DNA from 3 places in the Neobacillus sp. 19 genome. Region 1 is predicted to be linked to each of the others. Evidence: riboswitches for the same ligand, from Rfam matches in the RefSeq annotation. Region 1 holds a riboswitch; each other region holds the start of a gene.
What was found. Region 1 has a riboswitch for cobalamin ahead of ACO1D1_RS07510 (ABC transporter substrate-binding protein). Riboswitches for the same ligand answer to the same signal wherever they lie in the genome.
Positions count from the first base shown of each region.

Region 2: another riboswitch for cobalamin. It lies ahead of metE (5-methyltetrahydropteroyltriglutamate--homocysteine S-methyltransferase); the one in region 1 lies ahead of ACO1D1_RS07510 (ABC transporter substrate-binding protein).
Region 3: another riboswitch for cobalamin. It lies ahead of ACO1D1_RS22585 (ribonucleoside-diphosphate reductase subunit alpha); the one in region 1 lies ahead of ACO1D1_RS07510 (ABC transporter substrate-binding protein).

Region 1 is NZ_JBMPZU010000030.1:6,902-12,553, forward strand. It holds gene cbiB (adenosylcobinamide-phosphate synthase CbiB) at 1-398, opposite strand, end outside; gene ACO1D1_RS07500 (adenosylcobinamide amidohydrolase) at 395-1,861, opposite strand; partial or broken gene ACO1D1_RS07505 (FecCD family ABC transporter permease) at 1,868-2,927, opposite strand; gene ACO1D1_RS07510 (ABC transporter substrate-binding protein) at 2,893-3,858, opposite strand; cobalamin riboswitch at 4,035-4,226, opposite strand; gene fabG (3-oxoacyl-ACP reductase FabG) at 4,294-5,031, opposite strand; gene ACO1D1_RS07520 (phenylacetate--CoA ligase family protein) at 5,094-5,652, opposite strand, start outside.
Region 2 is NZ_JBMPZU010000099.1:164,387-170,038, reverse strand. It holds gene ACO1D1_RS27115 (SDR family oxidoreductase) at 1-428, opposite strand, end outside; gene metE (5-methyltetrahydropteroyltriglutamate--homocysteine S-methyltransferase) at 561-2,852, opposite strand; cobalamin riboswitch at 3,008-3,200, opposite strand; SAM riboswitch class I at 3,297-3,406, opposite strand; gene ACO1D1_RS27105 (response regulator transcription factor) at 3,511-4,197, opposite strand; gene ACO1D1_RS27100 (c-type cytochrome) at 4,315-5,259, opposite strand; gene ACO1D1_RS27095 (DeoR/GlpR family DNA-binding transcription regulator) at 5,566-5,652, shown strand, end outside.
Region 3 is NZ_JBMPZU010000070.1:115,383-121,034, forward strand. It holds gene ACO1D1_RS22575 (flavodoxin domain-containing protein) at 313-750, opposite strand; gene ACO1D1_RS22580 (ribonucleotide-diphosphate reductase subunit beta) at 747-1,793, opposite strand; gene ACO1D1_RS22585 (ribonucleoside-diphosphate reductase subunit alpha) at 1,834-4,119, opposite strand; cobalamin riboswitch at 4,247-4,446, opposite strand; gene ACO1D1_RS22590 (LysM peptidoglycan-binding domain-containing protein) at 4,742-5,545, shown strand.

The sequences.
Region 1 (5,652 bases):
TGATCCGTATCACGGCCGACGATATAGGATAGTTTCGTTCTGGCTTCCACTATGTCCCCAGATTTTAAAGGCTGGTAGACTTCAAGTGCTGCTTCCTTTAAACTTTTTTGTGCAATGGTTGTCACTATGACTACACTTTCCACACCAACCCCTACAAGTGGATGAATCTTGTATCCTATTAAAACCACAATCATCACAATAGAAAAAACGAACAGTAAGACAAAAAGGAGCATCAAAACGCCCTTCCATCGTTTAGACTTTCCGTGATTCCAACGCTTTTCCAAAGAGGAGATCATCATTCCTATCCATCTAACCGGATGCGGCCAATCAGGAGGATCTCCAACAACCAAATCAATGAAATAAGCGATCGTAATGGCTACTAAGTGATAGACAATCATGTTCGTTTCCTTTTTCTCGATTTGTGAATGGCCTCAGCCGTACACTGATACACAGCTTTACTGATTACCTTTCCTAATGAGGAAATCGTCCCGGCATATTCCAACACCTTACCTGTTTGTGTGGCTGCAATTAAAATACTATCAGTTGAAGTTCCGGTAGCAATGGTCCCAGTAACTTTATCAAGTACCTCCAGATCATGCATTACCTTTACTTTTGCTTCCGTTGCGGTCATAATGCTTTGAATAAAGGCTTCCTCTGTTAATTCTCCGTTAACGAAAATCCACGTATTAATCGTTCCCGGGGCCATTAGATAGTCATGCTGCTCACTTTTCGACGCATCAATTGCGTTCCCCACCCCGGCGGTAACGACCACAAAGATCGAGAAATCCTCCTGTTCGAATCGCTGGTAACACACATCCTCAAGGAACACCGCTGTCATCATGCCAACCGTTGCCGACGGTTCAAATCCGTTTGCTGTTAAAAAGTCAGCCATCTCCGCCCGGTGATCATCACAATTATAGTCCTTACTCACATGCCGATTGACAAATGTTTGGTGCCAGCCCGTCCCTGAGCCAACCACGCCCGAAGACATGGTTCTTAAAGGTACGGGAGATTCAAGCTCGATAAACTCATTTGAAACGCTTACCATTGCTTCTGTGATTTCAAGATGCTCCATTTCCTGTTTTACATCGGGCAGTAACACCATTTGCGGCGCAGCCACCTTTGGATGGGGATGCTTTTGAATTTTTGTATGATACACGTCCCTGATTCGGTCCTCTTTCAGAACTTCGTTAGGAATATGATTGATATTGATGGTCCCCTTTTCGAGCAGGAGCAAACGGTCGCAGTATAAACCAGCAAGATTTAAATCGTGGAAAATCGAGATTACCGTTAACCCTTTGTCCATCGTCCATCGCTTTAAAAGGTCTAACAATTCTTTTTGATACGATAAGTCTAAGTGATTTGTCGGTTCATCCAACAGCAGGATTTCCGGTTCTTGGGCAAGTGCCTGGGCAAGGAATACCCTTTGCTTTTCACCGCCTGATAACGCCTGTATATTTTTATGTTGAAAGGAGGAAATGCCGGTCTGGTCCATTACCCTTTGGACGACCGCTTCATCCTCCTCCGACCAGGTTTGAAACCAGCCCTTTTGATGCGCATATCTCCCAAGTGATACGGTTTCTTTAACTGTATAGGAGAAGCTTTGGGAAGAGTGCTGGGAAAGAACCGCCACCATTTGCGCAAGCTGCTTAATGCCATATTCCTGCAGCTTTTTTCCACTAATATAAATCTCACCCTGTTTAATCGGCAAGATCCCGCTAATCATTTTTAACAGAGTTGTTTTTCCGCTGCCATTTGGCCCTAATACCCCGAACAACTGCCCTTGATTTACATCAAACGTAATGTCCTTTAATACAGACTCATCTCCATATCCACCTGAAACGTGCTGAACACTGAGCATTTTCTATCAACTTCTTTCCATCCTTTTTCTCTGCAGCAGGATCACCGCAAATACCGGTGCCCCAATTAAAGCCGTTATCACCCCAATTGGTAATTCAGTAGGTGAAATAATGGTCCGCGACAGAAGGTCGGCTAAAATTAAGAACCCACTTCCTGTCAGAATCGATAAGGGAAGGAGGTAACGGTGGTCTGGCCCCCACAAGATTCTTGAAAGATGGGGAATGACCAGCCCAACAAATCCAATCGTTCCGGAAACGGCAACTGCAGCTCCTGTTAAAATTGAACCGGCTGATAAAATGATGAGCTTCCTTTTTTTGAACATTGACCCCAAGGTGGTGTGCCCGTTCTTCCCCAAACGACATCGCATTTAATTCCTTTGCATTAAGCATCAGGATGGCCGACCCAATAACAAAAAACGGTAAAATAATTTTTATGTATTCCCAGCCTCTCATCGATACACTTCCTAAGAGCCAGCTAATAATTTGCCGTAACTCATCTCCGGTTAGTGCAATCAAAAGAGAAATAAATGCACCTAAAAAGGAGCTAAAAATAATTCCTGTTAAAATTATCGTTTCTACTCTCATGGACCGTTCAATTTTCCTGGCAAAAGCAAGAACGAGGAAAATGGTCAAAAAAGAAAATAGGATACTGAGTAATGGCAAGGTGAATATCCCGATAAATGGGATAGATAGATTAAAGAACAGCGTCAGAACGGCACCGACGGAAGCGCCGGATGAGACCCCTAATGTATACGGATCTGCTAACGGATTCCTTAACAGCCCTTGAAATGCCGCCCCCGCAATGGCAAGGGACGCCCCCACAAGACCCGCTAATATCACCCTTGGCAGGCGAATATTCAACACAATACTCGTATGCATCGCGTCGATTGTGTCAAGTGATGGTAATCCAAATAGCTTAGCTATAATAATGTGAATAATCGTCCCCATCGGAACTGATACAGTTCCGATGGCGATTCCTAGCAGTACGGAAATTAACAGGAAAATCCCTGCCAGTGCAAAAGCTACATATTTATTATTTAAAAACTTCTGGATAAATAGCCTTCGCAAGATCTTCTACTCCTTCAACGATTCTAGGGCCTGAGCGTGTCACCCGATCAGAATCTACGTCGATTACTTGCTTATTTTTTACGGCGTTGACATTTTCCCAGCCTTTTCTGCTTAACACTTGCTCAGCTGGTTTTGTCTCTTCATAGCCGCCATATGTAGTGATGATTACATCCGGATTTCGTTTAATGATTTCTTCTTGATCAAGCTTGATCCAGCCCTCTTGATCGTTTGCGAGGTTCTCGGCATTAATCATGGTTAACATTTCATTCATAAACGTATTTTTCCCAGTTGTAAAAATATCTGGAGCGGGTGATACTTCAATAAAGACAGTTTTCTTTTCTTTTATGTTCTTTGCTTTTTCCTTAATATCCGCTATTTTGTCCTTCATCCCTTGTATAAGCTCGTCCGCCTTCTTCGTTTCTCCAGTCGCTTTACCAATCATACTGATTGAATCAAACACTTGGTCAAAATTTTGTGCATCATTCACAACAAGAACGGCTATTCCGGCATCTTTTAATTGCTGTAGGCCAGCTTCCGAATTATGTGCAGTAGAGGCATGGGCTAATACTAAATTAGGCTGTAAAGAGATTATTTTTTCAAGATTCACTTCCATACCGCCAATTTTCTCTTTTTTCGTTACCTCTTCAGGATAATTATCAAAATCAGAAACACCGACAATTTCTTTCTCAGCACCTAACGCGTAGGCGATTTCTGTATTACTTGGGATCAAAGAGACGATTTTTTCAGGCTTCTTTTCTAAGACAACTTCATTGCCTACAGCATCCTTTATCGTTACTGGGAATGCTGCTTCTGTTTTATTCTCAACACCCGCGGTTTTGTCCTCTTTAACTTGCTCTTGCTTTTCCCCGCATCCTGCTAAGACCCCTAATGTTAAAAGTACGACGAACAATAGTGAATACCATTTCTTCATGTTTCTTCTCCCTGCTTTCTGTGTAGTTATTATGTAAGCAACAAAAAAGAAGTTCTGCTTGTGGCAATAAAAAAACATCTCCATATTAATGAAGATGTTGGGTACGATTAGATTTCCATTACTCGTAAAAAGTAATAGGGCACTAGCCTCAACACCTCCCTATCCTCGTAGGTTTATTGGCGCACAAGAATTAGGCAGGTTTCCTGGCTCATGATCATCGCATCCTATGTCTTCCCATCCAAATAGACAGTGACAAAATATAGGCTGCTCCCATTTACAGTGGCGGGACCGCGTTGGTTTTTCACCAACTTCCCTTTTAAGCTAAAAGTCGTTACTGACTCACTAGCACCTATTTCCATTATTCATTTTTTGTTAACTTCATTATGATATAAATTATATTATTTGTATATAAGTTTGTTTGACAGTGTTGATTCTCTAAACGACAAGGCCGCCATCTACACTTAAGATAGTTCCATTAATATACCCCGCATCGTCTGAAGCTAGAAACAGATAGGCAGAGGCAATATCTTCAGGTTTTCCCAACCTGCGTAAAGGTGTTTTACTTTCCATTAGATCTAGTATCTTTTCCGGTACTTTTGCCGTCATGTCAGTGACAATGAATCCGGGGGCAACGGCATTCACTCTTATGCCTTTTGGTCCCATTTCTTTCGCCCAGCTTTTCGTTAAGCCTATTACACCAGCCTTTGTGGCTGCATAATTCGTTTGACCGATGTTGCCGTGAATTCCAACTACCGAGGATGCGTTCAGAATCACACCCGATCCCTGTTCTATCATCTTTGGAACTACTTCCTTTGTACATTTAAACACACCGGATAAATTGACGGAAATCACCTTTTCCCATGATTCTTCATCCATTTTTGTCAGCAATCCATCAATCGTAATTCCAGCATTATTCACTAAAATATCAATTTTTCCATACCGATCGATCGTTTCATTTACCATCGAATGGATTTGTTTAGAGTCTGTCACATTACATTGAATAAATGCAATCGAACCATATTCTTCAAGTTCCTTGGCTGCTGTTAGTCCCGCATCTGGATTCACATCACTGATGACAACAGCGGCACCTTCTTGCAAAAATTTCTTAGCCGTAATTTTGCCAATCCCATTTGCTCCACCCGTAATAATAGCAACTTTTCCTTCGAGTTTCATTATGGCCTCCTAATGGTTCATTTGAAAAATAGCAGTAATTTGTCAACAATTCTATTAAAACCTTATGATTCTTTAAAATTACGCTTGTCAATTACTCGCTTCGCTTTGAATTGAGTTCGTTCCAATGTTCCAATAGGGAACAATTCTATATTAAATGTTACTCCTACTTCACGCTTAAGCTCTTTCGACAGCTGCTCTATCAGGTCTTGGTTGCTTCTCGTTCCTGCGGTCTCACACTGAATGGTGACGTCATCCATAATATTTTCACGGGTTACAATCATGACAAACTCTTCCCCAAGGCCGTCAATTCTCCTAATCACATTTTCTAATAGACTTGCATAAACATTCACACCACGTACGGTGACCATATCATCAATTCGGCCATAAATTCCTTTCGGTAACCTTGGGTAGACACGCCCACAAGGACAAGGCTCATCTGTCCAGGTCGTTAGATCTCCGGACCAATAGCGGATTAAAGGCTGCGAGGTTCTTTCCAATGGAGTATATACGGGTACTCCTTCTTCCCCATAGGGAACTAGTTTTTTGCTCTGTTGATCAACTACTTCTGTATAGACGACATCCTGCCATAAATGAACCCCTTTACGATGCTCACACTCTGTA
Region 2 (5,652 bases), on a different contig from region 1:
GAACTTGTAATAATGATACTCCCCCCATTTGTCTTCAAATGCGGAATCGCATATTTAACCGTCAAAAAGGTACTCGTTAAGTTATTGGAGATGGTTAGGTCCCAATCCTTCGGCTCCAAGTCTTCTATCGGCGCAACTTCCCCATTAATCCCGGCGTTAGCAAAGACAACATCTAGTCTTCCCCACTTGTCGATGGTGCTTTTGTAACAGTCCTCTACTTCCTTCGGTTGAGAAACGTTGGCTTCTAAGACAAGTGCTTCACTCCCTATTTCTTCGATTTGATTTTTCACCTCTTCCACGTTTTCTTTATGCAAATCTACTAAAGCAATCTTTCCGCCATTTTGAGCAAGCTTTAGCGCAGCAGCCCTTCCAATCCCTGAGCCAGCCCCTGTAACAAAAGCAATCTGATTTTGAAGTACATTCCCCACGTTAAAAAACCCCCTTTATTATGATGATAGTACTATATCCAACATAGAGATTTTAAAACATAAAGATTTTATCGAAATGCTAAGGAGATACTATTCTTTATCATTCATCCTTTATCAGACTTACTTTGCTCCCTATTTGACGAGCAGCTCTTCTCTCGTTTGTTCTGCAGCTATCACCATCACCTGAAGTGCCGCAACAGTTTCCTCCATACCCCTAGTTTTTAAGCCACAATCGGGATTAATCCAGAACAGCTTGGGATCAAGGACTTGAAGCGCACGATGAATGTTTCTGATCAATTCTTCAAGCAATGGTACTCGCGGGCTATGGATGTCATATACGCCAAGACCGATTCCCATATCATACGTATTTTCTTCAAAGGCATGAATTAATTCACCATGGCTTTTTGATGTTTCAATAGAAATAACATCCGCATCGAGTGCTTTAATTGCATGAATAATATTCTTAAAGTCCGAATAACACATATGGGTATGAATTTGCGTCTCATTTTGAACAGAGGATGTCGCCAACTTAAACGAATAAACGGCAGCATCTAGATAACCTGCCCATTTTTCACGTTTTAACGGCAGGCCTTCCCGAAGGGCAGGCTCATCCACTTGAATCATGCGGATTCCATTTTCCTCTAGTGCTTCCACCTCTTTACGAAGGGCAAGCGCAATTTGATTTGCCACCTCGTAGCGTGAAATATCATTACGGACAAATGACCAATTTAAAATCGTAATCGGACCTGTCAGCATTCCTTTTACCGGTTTGTTTGTTAACGATTGGGCATATACAGTTTCTGCAACTGTCATTGGCTCCTTAAAGGCGACATCCCCATAAATGAGCGGGGGCTTCACACATCTGGAACCATATGACTGAACCCAGCCGTATTTTGTAAATTGAAATCCGGCTAATTTTTCGCCAAAGTATTCAACCATATCTGTCCGTTCAAATTCCCCATGTACGAACACATCCAGACCAAGATTTTCTTGGATTTCAATCCACTTTTTTATTTCTGCCTTAATATAGGCTCCATACTCACTGTCAGTTAATTCGCCTTTCCGCCATTTTAAACGCTGTTTTCTTACTTCTTTCGTTTGCGGGAAGCTGCCAATAGTTGTCGTCGGCAGAAGTGGTAATTGAAACGCCTTTTCTTGAAGCCCTCTGCGTACTGTAAATGGCGCTTTCCGCTCTGCTTGATCCTTCTGTAAACTGCGAATGGCTTCTCGAACTTGAGTATTATTTCGAATTGACGACTGATTTAATCCTTGAATTGCTTTTGTGCTTTCATCGATCTCTTTTTTTATCACTTGCTTTCCATTATTCAAGCCATTTGTAAGAGCGCTAATTTCAACTAATTTTTCATCCGCAAATGCCAGTGCATTTCTTAATATCTCATCGAGCAATTCTTCATTTTTTACTGTCACAGGAACATGCAATAGGCTTGATGATGGCTGAACAATTAGTCTTGTTTTTAAAACAACCGCTTCAATCTCGGTCAGAAGTGAAAATGTCCCTTCGAGATCCGCCCGCCAAATATTTCGTCCGTCAATGACTCCAGCTGCAAGTACTTTATTCTTAGGAAAGCCATACTTCTTCAAAGCAGCAAGATTCTGACCGTTATCATGGACAAAATCAAGTCCAATTCCCTGAACAGGAAGTGAAATGACCTCTTCATAATGCTCGATACTTTCAAAATATGTTTGCAATATCACCTTAAGGTTTGGTGCTGCATCCTGTAATGCCTGATAGACTTCGCTAAATATAGCAATCTCTTCTTTTGAAATACTAGCAGCTAAAATCGGTTCATCTATTTGAACCCATTCTGCCCCCTCCGCCTCTAGTTCGCGTAATATTTCCGCATAAAGAGGGATAAATTGTTCAACAACTGCTTTGAACGCACTTTCGGTATAACCTTTTGATAGCTTTACAAATGTAATCGGTCCTAAAATAACTGGTTTACCATGTATACCAAGTTTTTGCTTCGCCTCTTGAAAAAATTGAAGCGGGCGGTTTTCAACAAGAGCAGGAGCTGTTTCTTCAAGCTCTGGAACGATATAGTGGTAGTTTGTATTAAACCATTTTGTCATTTCAGAAGCAACTGCCTCTTTCGTTCCTCGCGCCATAGCAAAATAGGTTTCAAGCGGCACCTTCCCGCCGCTGTAGTTAAATCGTTTCGGTACTAAACCGAACATAACAGCCGTATCCAGGACATGATCATACAAGCTAAAGTCCCCGACAGGGATTAAATCAATTCCGTGCTCCTTTTGCTTCTTAAGATGCTCCAGGCGAATCACTTCTATTTTCTTTAAGAATGCCTCTTTTTCTAACTTACCTGCCCAAAACTGTTCCAAGGCTTGTTTCCATTCACGTTTTTCCCCAATTCTTGGGTATCCTAGATTCGAGCTTATCACTTTTACCATAATGGGTTACCTCTCCTTTTACATCTTAGTGTGTCAAACATAAAAAAATCTCCCTTTTCAAAAATGGAAAAGAGAGATTGATACGTTTAATTAACTTGAGTCCGAACCTTTTCGTTTACTCAACACGTTCTCACCTCCTCTATCTCCTCGTAGAGTACTAGCGCATACAACAGGCAGGTTTCCTGACTAAGGTTCATCGCTCCTTATCCCTTCCCATTTCCCTATGAAACAGTGGCTATTCGATAAGTTGCTCCCCAATACAGTGGCGGGACCGTGCCGGCATTTCACCGGTCTTCCCTTTTAAGCCGTGCAGATTATCTACACAGCACCTGAAGCTTTTGATATGAAGTTTTTAAAAACCGATTTGGATCTGCATTTTTTCTCTTATAAACAAAAACAGCCTCTCTAGTCAACATAGAGAGGCTGGCGGATCCTTTTTCATCCCTCTCATTTGCCAAAGCAATATGCCTTGCTGGAATTAGCACCTTTTTAACAAGTTGTTAAATGGTTGCTGGGCTTCATAGGGCCAGTCCCTCCGCCTCTCTTCATAAGAGTATTAAAATTTTTAATGTTTTGAATTTAATTGCAATGATAGCATTTTGGACAGAGGTTGTCAAAGATTATTAAATTATTGCAAAGTTCACTTAAATATTCTCTCTCAACCTTCCGTTGTAAACTTATATCCAATCCCTCTTAACGTCACGATAAAAGGATAATCTGTATACTTTGCAATCTTTTCTCTTAGATTTTTGATATGGACATCTACTGTTCGTTCGTTGATTACTTTTTCATTCTTTTTATAAATGGTATTGATGATTTGTTCTCTTGAAAGAAGTTGATCTGGATGGGTCATAAATAGATAGAGCAATCTGTACTCGAAATGAGTTAAATCAAGTACTTCATCTTGGAATTTTACGATTCCTTTTAATGGTTTAATCGTTAACCCTTTATAGCTTAGTTTACTGCATCGATTGGCGGTTCGTCGTAAGACCGTTTCAATTCTAACCGACAATTCTTCTAAATTATATGGTTTACCGATATAGTCATCGGCTCCTCGTTTCAGCCCTTCAATTCGATCCTGTTCCGAATTATTTGAAGATACAATGATTATTGGTACGTTACTGTCTAGTTCGTAACGCATCCAGAAGCATACCTCAAGTCCATCCATATCAGGAAGAGCTGTTTCTAGAAGCACAAAACAAGGATCGTGTTTTAAGTACATTTCACGAGCAGTTTGTCCATCAGCAGCCTCTAATATTTCGAAACCTTTCCTCGTCAGATGAAATCTTAACACAGCTCTGTTTTCACTATTACTATCTATAATTAAAATGGTTTTACCTCTCAATTTTTTATCTTCCAACTTCTTCAACCCCCTGCCACTATTATAGTGATAAAAAGAGTTTCACAAAAGGTTGTGTTATATATATAGAAAAACGACCCGCTGTTAACGGGTCATTGCCTATTATTTATTTTCCGTAACCTTTTTCCCTGCAAGTGTTTCATAGGCTGCATCATCCGGTGCATCGCCTTTCGGCCAGTCATTCATTTTATCAGGAAAATCAGGTCTAGCCATAGAGTTAATATATGCTGCGATATTCATCGCCTCTTCATCGGTGAAGGAACCTGCTTCATATCCACCCATCGGTGATTTAGGCATATATTTTTTGATAAAGCCTCCTGCCGTTCTTACACGAGCCATACCCGCTCCAATATTGTAGGATTGGTCTCCCCAAAGCGGAAGTCCTGTGGCACCGCCGTCTCCGCCTTCTCCATGGCAGGCAATGCAAGCTTTATTGTAAAGTTCTTTTCCGGCATCCACATTTATCTTAGTTAGTTCACCCTCAGCTTTTGGCATTTTTGCCCACGGTCTTTCTTTCGTCCCATCAGGAACATTGGTTGAAATATAATTATAATAAGCTACCATTGCTTTCATTTCCTTGCTGTCTAACGAAAGCGGTTTTCCATTCATACTTCTTTTAAAACAGCCATTAATACGTTCTTCAATCGTAACCTCTTTTCCTGCACGTGGATTGTATTGTGGATAGGTTTTTGAAATACCTGCCAGGTCAAGGGAAGAACCTACACCACCATCCGCATGACAGCTGGCACAACTCAGTTTGTTTCCAACATACCCATCCAAAACCGTGCTTGTTTCATTATGTTCTTTTAACCCTAATTTGATTAATTCCCCTTCTTCCCCTTCTGGAATATCGTCCATACTTGGAGGTAAATAAGGATGTTCTGGTTTGGCTTCTGTTTGTTCTCCAGTCGTTGATGATGGTGCGGATGCTGCAGAACTTACCGCCGGCTGCCCCTTTGAATCTAGTACAAATAAGTAAAATACAGTAAACCCAAGCGCGATCGTGGCAACAATTGCTGCAACGGATGAAACAAATAATTTATTCATGTTTAAGCTCCTCTCCATATCAGGGGACTTCTCATAAAAGAAGATTTTCCGAATCGTTTTTACAAGCTCATTATCTAAAACCATTGTTAAGATTCGGTTAAGTAAAATTGAGGGTTTCGTGAACATGGTGTATATGAGAGGAGAGTTCACCAAATGTACAAAAGTAAAAGAATTTGGTAACAAAATCTACACTAAACATACATCACATTGCAATATTTTGCGGTATACTTTGTAAATATAAAGAAACATTGCAAATGATTGCATTTTATTGCAAAGTAGATTAATCTATACACAAGGAGATGTTTTATGCTAATTGAAGAAAGACTTGAAAAAGTACGGAAAATCATTGAAGAAAATAAGAGTGTGACAATAGAAAATCTTGCTGAATCGTTA
Region 3 (5,652 bases), on a different contig from region 1:
CATTTCGTTCAGGACTTTTATCAAAAATGAATCCAATAGCCCTTATTGGATGCATTTTGTTCAGGATTTTTATCAAAAATGAATCCAATAGCCCTTATTGGATGCATTTCGTTCAGGACTTTTATCAAAAATGAATCCAATCCCCCTTATTGGATGCATTTTGTTCAGGACTTTTATCAAAAATGAATCCAATCCCCCTTATTGGATGCATTTCGTTCAGGACTTTTATCAAAAATGAATCCAAACCCAATTATGGTTGCATACTTTCGCACTTCCCTCCCAATTCGTCAAGTTGCCATCAAAAGGGTAATACTATTTATTTAAGCTTTTCCACAATTTATCCACAAATCCCCGGCAGCGTTCATAGTCTTTCGATTGCAGTGCGACTTCAATCTTCAGTGTGGCGGATAAATGACTCTGAACGTAAAGCATGTCCCGAAAACCGTCTACTGCGCCGCAAAAGTGAGGGTAACAGCTGTCACCTGTACCTACAACACCGGTGACAATATGCTTGACATCCGCGGTTTCGAAAGCGCGATACAGCGCGAGCATTTCAACTGGAATCTCCCCATCTCTCCATGTGTACGTACCGATAATGACCGCATCAAATGCGGGTAAATCCTGCAAGGGGAACTGTTCGACCCTGAACAGACAAACCTCTATTTTTTTCCTCAAAAATAAATCTCTTAAAACAAAAACGAGCTCTTCCGTATTCCCCGTTTTTGAGGTATAGATGATGGCAACCTTCATAGTTCATCGAAACCATTCGATTGCGACACCTTCGCATAGGTCCGCGACTTTTGTTCAAAGAAGTCGGATTTCGTGCCGTTCATCATTTCATCGCTGAACACATGGATCCATGGCATCGGATTGCTGCGGTCCTCATATAGATTTGCTAAGCCCAACTGGCGAAAGCGTTTATTGGCCAGGTATTCCGTGTAGCCATCGTACTCGTCCAAATCAATTCCTGTAATATCTCTAAGGATGTAGCCGGCCCATTCCTTTTCCAACTGGACGGCTTGATCAATCGTTTGATAAACATACTCGATATTTCCCTGATGATTCAATTCGGGATGTTCGGTTAACAGAATCCGAATAAACTGGGCGATAAAATAAGCGTGCTGCATTTCATCTCGTTGGATATAGCTAATCATCGTGCTCGTTTTGAGCATTTTTTGCTGGCGGGCCAAGTGATAGAAGAAAGCAAATCCTGCATAAAAATAAATTCCCTCAAGATTGATCGAGTTCACTGCTAATTGAAATAAATGCTGCGGCGTCGGGTTCTCACGAAAGCACTCATAAGCATCTAAAATCAGCTGGTTCCGTTTTTGGACGATGGGGTCGCTTTTTGCCTGATTGAACCGGGCATTCTGCTCGCTTAACGGGACAAGTGAACTCAAAATATATGAATACGATTCAGTATGAACCGCTTCCTGCTGGGCAATGACGGCATAGATTGACTTAAAACTGGAATCGGTCACATAATCCATTACCTGCGTCATTGTCGGTGTCTGAAGGCTATCGAGCGAGGCCAGCTGGGTATTGATCCGCAAGAAAACATCCTTCTCAACGTCGCTGAGCATGTCCCACTGTTTAATATCATCCTGCATATTGATTTCCTGTGCTTTCCAAAAGTTCCCCAATAAGGTCTGATACAAATCATACATCTGCGGGTAGGCGATATCATTCCAGTTCAACAGGCCGGAAGACTGGCCGTTAATGATCCCAGTGGATTTATTAGGAAACTCTGGGTTTAATAGTTTTATTTTTGCCAATGGGGCATGAATATCCATTTTAAAAAACCTCCTGCTCTATTAAATGGCAAATCCCGTGCTAGCTCTGGCAAGCTTCACATTCGGCTATTTCTGCCTGAGATGTACTTCTGACGTAATACGTCGTTTTTAGTCCGTGCTCCCATGCTTCCATATGGAGGTTTAACAAATCCTTCGCCTTAATATCATGTCGGACGTATAGGTTAAAGCTAATCCCTTGATCAATATGGCGCTGGCGGGCTGCGTTTTGCTTAATACTCCAAACTTGATCCAATTCATGTCGTGCCCGGCGGTAATAGGGATAGGTATGATGGGTTAAATTCGGCGCTGTGACCTTAAATTTAAAATTTTTCTTCTCCTCGGCATATTCAATGGAATAGATCGGATCAATCCCATCCGTCGAGCCGCCAATTTTCGCTGTTGACGAGTTGGGCGCAACCGCCATTAACCAGCCGTTACGGATACCGTGTTCCACGATCTCCGCCGCTAGATCCAGCCATCGATCAGAGCGGTAATTTTTCCGCTTGAAATATGTGCCCGTTTGCCACTCAGAACCTTGAAACTCAAGATACGCTCCTTTTTCGTTGGCCAATTCTTTAGAGGTACGGATGGTGTAGTAAGCAATGTCCTCATACAGCTGGTCGGCCCATTCCACCGCGGCTTCTGATTCCCAGTGTATGCCTTTCAAGGCAAGGAGATGATGCCAGCCGAACGTTCCCAGTCCGATCGCGCGGAACTTCTGATTAGTGATCTGAGCCTGCCCCACCGATATCGTATTTAAATCTATCACGTTATCCAACATTCTTACTTGTATGCGGATCAACCGCTCCAGTACCCCAGCCGGCACCGCTTTTGCAAGATTAATAGAGGATAAGTTACAAACCACGAAATCACCAGGTTTGCGAATGATGATGATGTTTCCGTCCTCATCCTGATATTCATTGACGATCGTGGTCGCCGACATATTTTGCGCAATTTCCGTGCATAGGTTGCTGCAATAAATCGAGGTCCGCCCCGCTCCAGCCAGATGCTTATTCGGATTTTGCCTGTTCACCTCGTCACGATAGAACATGTAAGGGGTGCCCGTTTCCAACTGCGACACCATGATCCGCGCCATGATATCCATTGCCCGGTACGTTTTCCTTGGCAGCAGCGGATGGTGGACGGCTTCTTGATATTTTTTTGAAAAATAAGGCTGATCAATTTCATCATAAAAATCCTCGAGTCCAAGCGGGTTTCCGTTTGCATCCTTCCAGCCCATAATTTGCTTTACTTGATGGGGGCAAAACGTATGCCACTCCCCGATGCTTCTGCCGTTCTCATCGGTTTCTTGCAACTTTTTCATAAACAAATCGGGAATGGTCACACCGGTAAAAATATCATGAGCTTTTCGGCGTTCGTCGCCATTGTTGGTTTTCAAATCGAGAAAGCCGTTCATAATATCTTTATGGAACACATCTAGGTAGACGGCAATCGCACCCTGCCGCTGTCCTAACTGATCGACACTGACGGCCGTATCATTGACCAGCTTGATCCAAGGCACAACCCCGGACGAGTTGCCTTTGAATTTTTTAATATCGGAGCCGAGGGCACGGACTTTTCCATAATAAAGTCCAATCCCGCCGCCATCTTTACTTAGCCGTGCGATGTCCCAATTATTTAAATAAATGCCGTCCAGTGAATCGTCGACGGTATCGATAAAGCAAGAGGAAAGCTGGCCGAAGCTCTTTCCGGCATTCGCGAGTGTCGGTGTGGCAACGGTCATGTAAAGATGACTTAGTGCCCAATAAGCCTCTTTAACAAGGGTGAGGCGATTTGCAGCAGGGCTCTCATTCTGCATCAGCGTCATGGCAATAATCATGAATCGCTCTTGCGGCAATTCATAGACATTTCGCTCATGATCCTGCGCGAGATAGCGGTCCGCTAGTAAAAATAAACCGATATATGTAAATAAAGTATCTCGGACCGGCTCAATTTCCTTTGCTAGTTCTTCGATTTCGTCTTTCGTATAGGAAGTAAGTAGATTGCTAGAGTAAATGCCGATTTCGGTTAATTCTTTTATAAGGAGGTAAAAATCTCCGTACTTTATGGAGAGGTCATAGCTGCGGTTTATTGATGCCTTTTGATACAGTTCATTCAGATACAGCCTTGCTGCAACAAAAGTCCAATCAGGCTGATCCATCGCAATTTGGTTAACGGCATAGAGGAGCGCTTGCCGGCCAGCCTCAGCCACGTATAATTCTTTAATCTGTTTTTCAAGCATTGCAGTATCCAGCTGGTATGTTTCCGAAGCTTGTTTGATTGTCTCTAATACTAATTGAATTTCATCGTTTACTTTTGTGGTCATGGTCATATCCCCTTTAATAAAAAAATCCGCTCAAGGTAATTGAGCGGATGAAACGGTTTACTACAAAAAGGAAGTACAAATTTCTGCCTTTCGCTGCCACCGTTCATCTCCTCAATCCCCGAAGAAGTGAAACTACTTAAGAAAGACAGGTCTCCTGACTTATGCGTCACCCTACTTTGAGCCCTTCCCATATCAGCGTCTATCTTCATAAACTCTCTGATACAGTGGATTGCTCAGTTCGTCAGCACTTACAGTTGCGGGGGCAGTTCCGGATTCACCGGATTCCCTATTAAGCCGTTATTCGGCATCTAACTTAAGGTAAATACAATATATAGTTATGTTTTTTAGAAATAAAACAATATGTAGATAAGAAACTAAAGTTAATCATAGTATAAATGGTTTCCAATTTCAAGTATTTTAAAAGAATTGATGAGAGGACAGATGATTGGATTTAGCGAAAAGATACAACAGCTCACGCAGAAATTGATCCTTTACGAAGCGCTAATACAGTGGGATATTTTTGGCATTAGAGGAAAGTTATTTAAAAATACAGTCAAAAAATGATGACATTTGTCGTACTACTATAGGGGTATTTTAATATTTTTTATGGGGGAATAGTTCTTTGTATATAAAGAGAAAAGAAAGATTATCAGAACTGAGTAAGAAAAAGATGAAAGCGCGTAATCAAAAGCTGGCAGCAGCAGCCATTGCTGGGACTGTTGCAGCACTTGTATTTATGAACACCGATGTTGGAGCATGCAGCACGGTATACACTGTAAAAAAGAAAGATACTCTTTACAGCCTATCTAAAAAGTATCAAGTCACTGAAAAACAGCTAATGAGGGCTAATGGGTTAACGTCCGAAAAAATCTATATTGGACAACAACTTTTGGTACCTGATTATATAAAAAAAGGGCATTCAAAAGGGACCGGCAGTCAATATACTGTCCAAAAAGGGGATACCATTTACTCCCTTGCAAAAAAATTCGCTGTCAGTATGGATGAATTAAAAAAGGTCAATCATCTGCAAACAGAGAAAATTTACGTTGGTCAAACAATAACTCTTCCTTTTGAAATTCAAGCAAATAACATCAATCCAGTTTATGAGGTGGTTCCCGGGGACACTTTATGGGGAATTGCTAAACGCTTTGGAGTAAATGCAGACGAACTGAAAAAAGAAAATAAGCTCCGCCATGATATGGTTCTGATTGGACAACAGCTGACGATTCCAGGCAAAGCTATCTATACAAAAGCAATAGTCGTAGGAGCCGCTGATAATTTCACTGTTGAATTTAAGCATATGGATGAATCATTCGTCTTAACTGTTCCTTACTGCTCAGGTCCAGATTATGAAAAAATAGCGGGGCAGAAAGTAACAGTTATACATAAAAATAAAGCCGTCATTTCGGTATTTAAATCTAAATAAGACGTTTCAGCAAATAACAATGAAAAACCGATAAAAGGCGCTTTCCTGTAGTAAGGATTAGCGCTTATTTCCATTTTAGGGGCCATACCAACTAGTCCTTGTCTCAT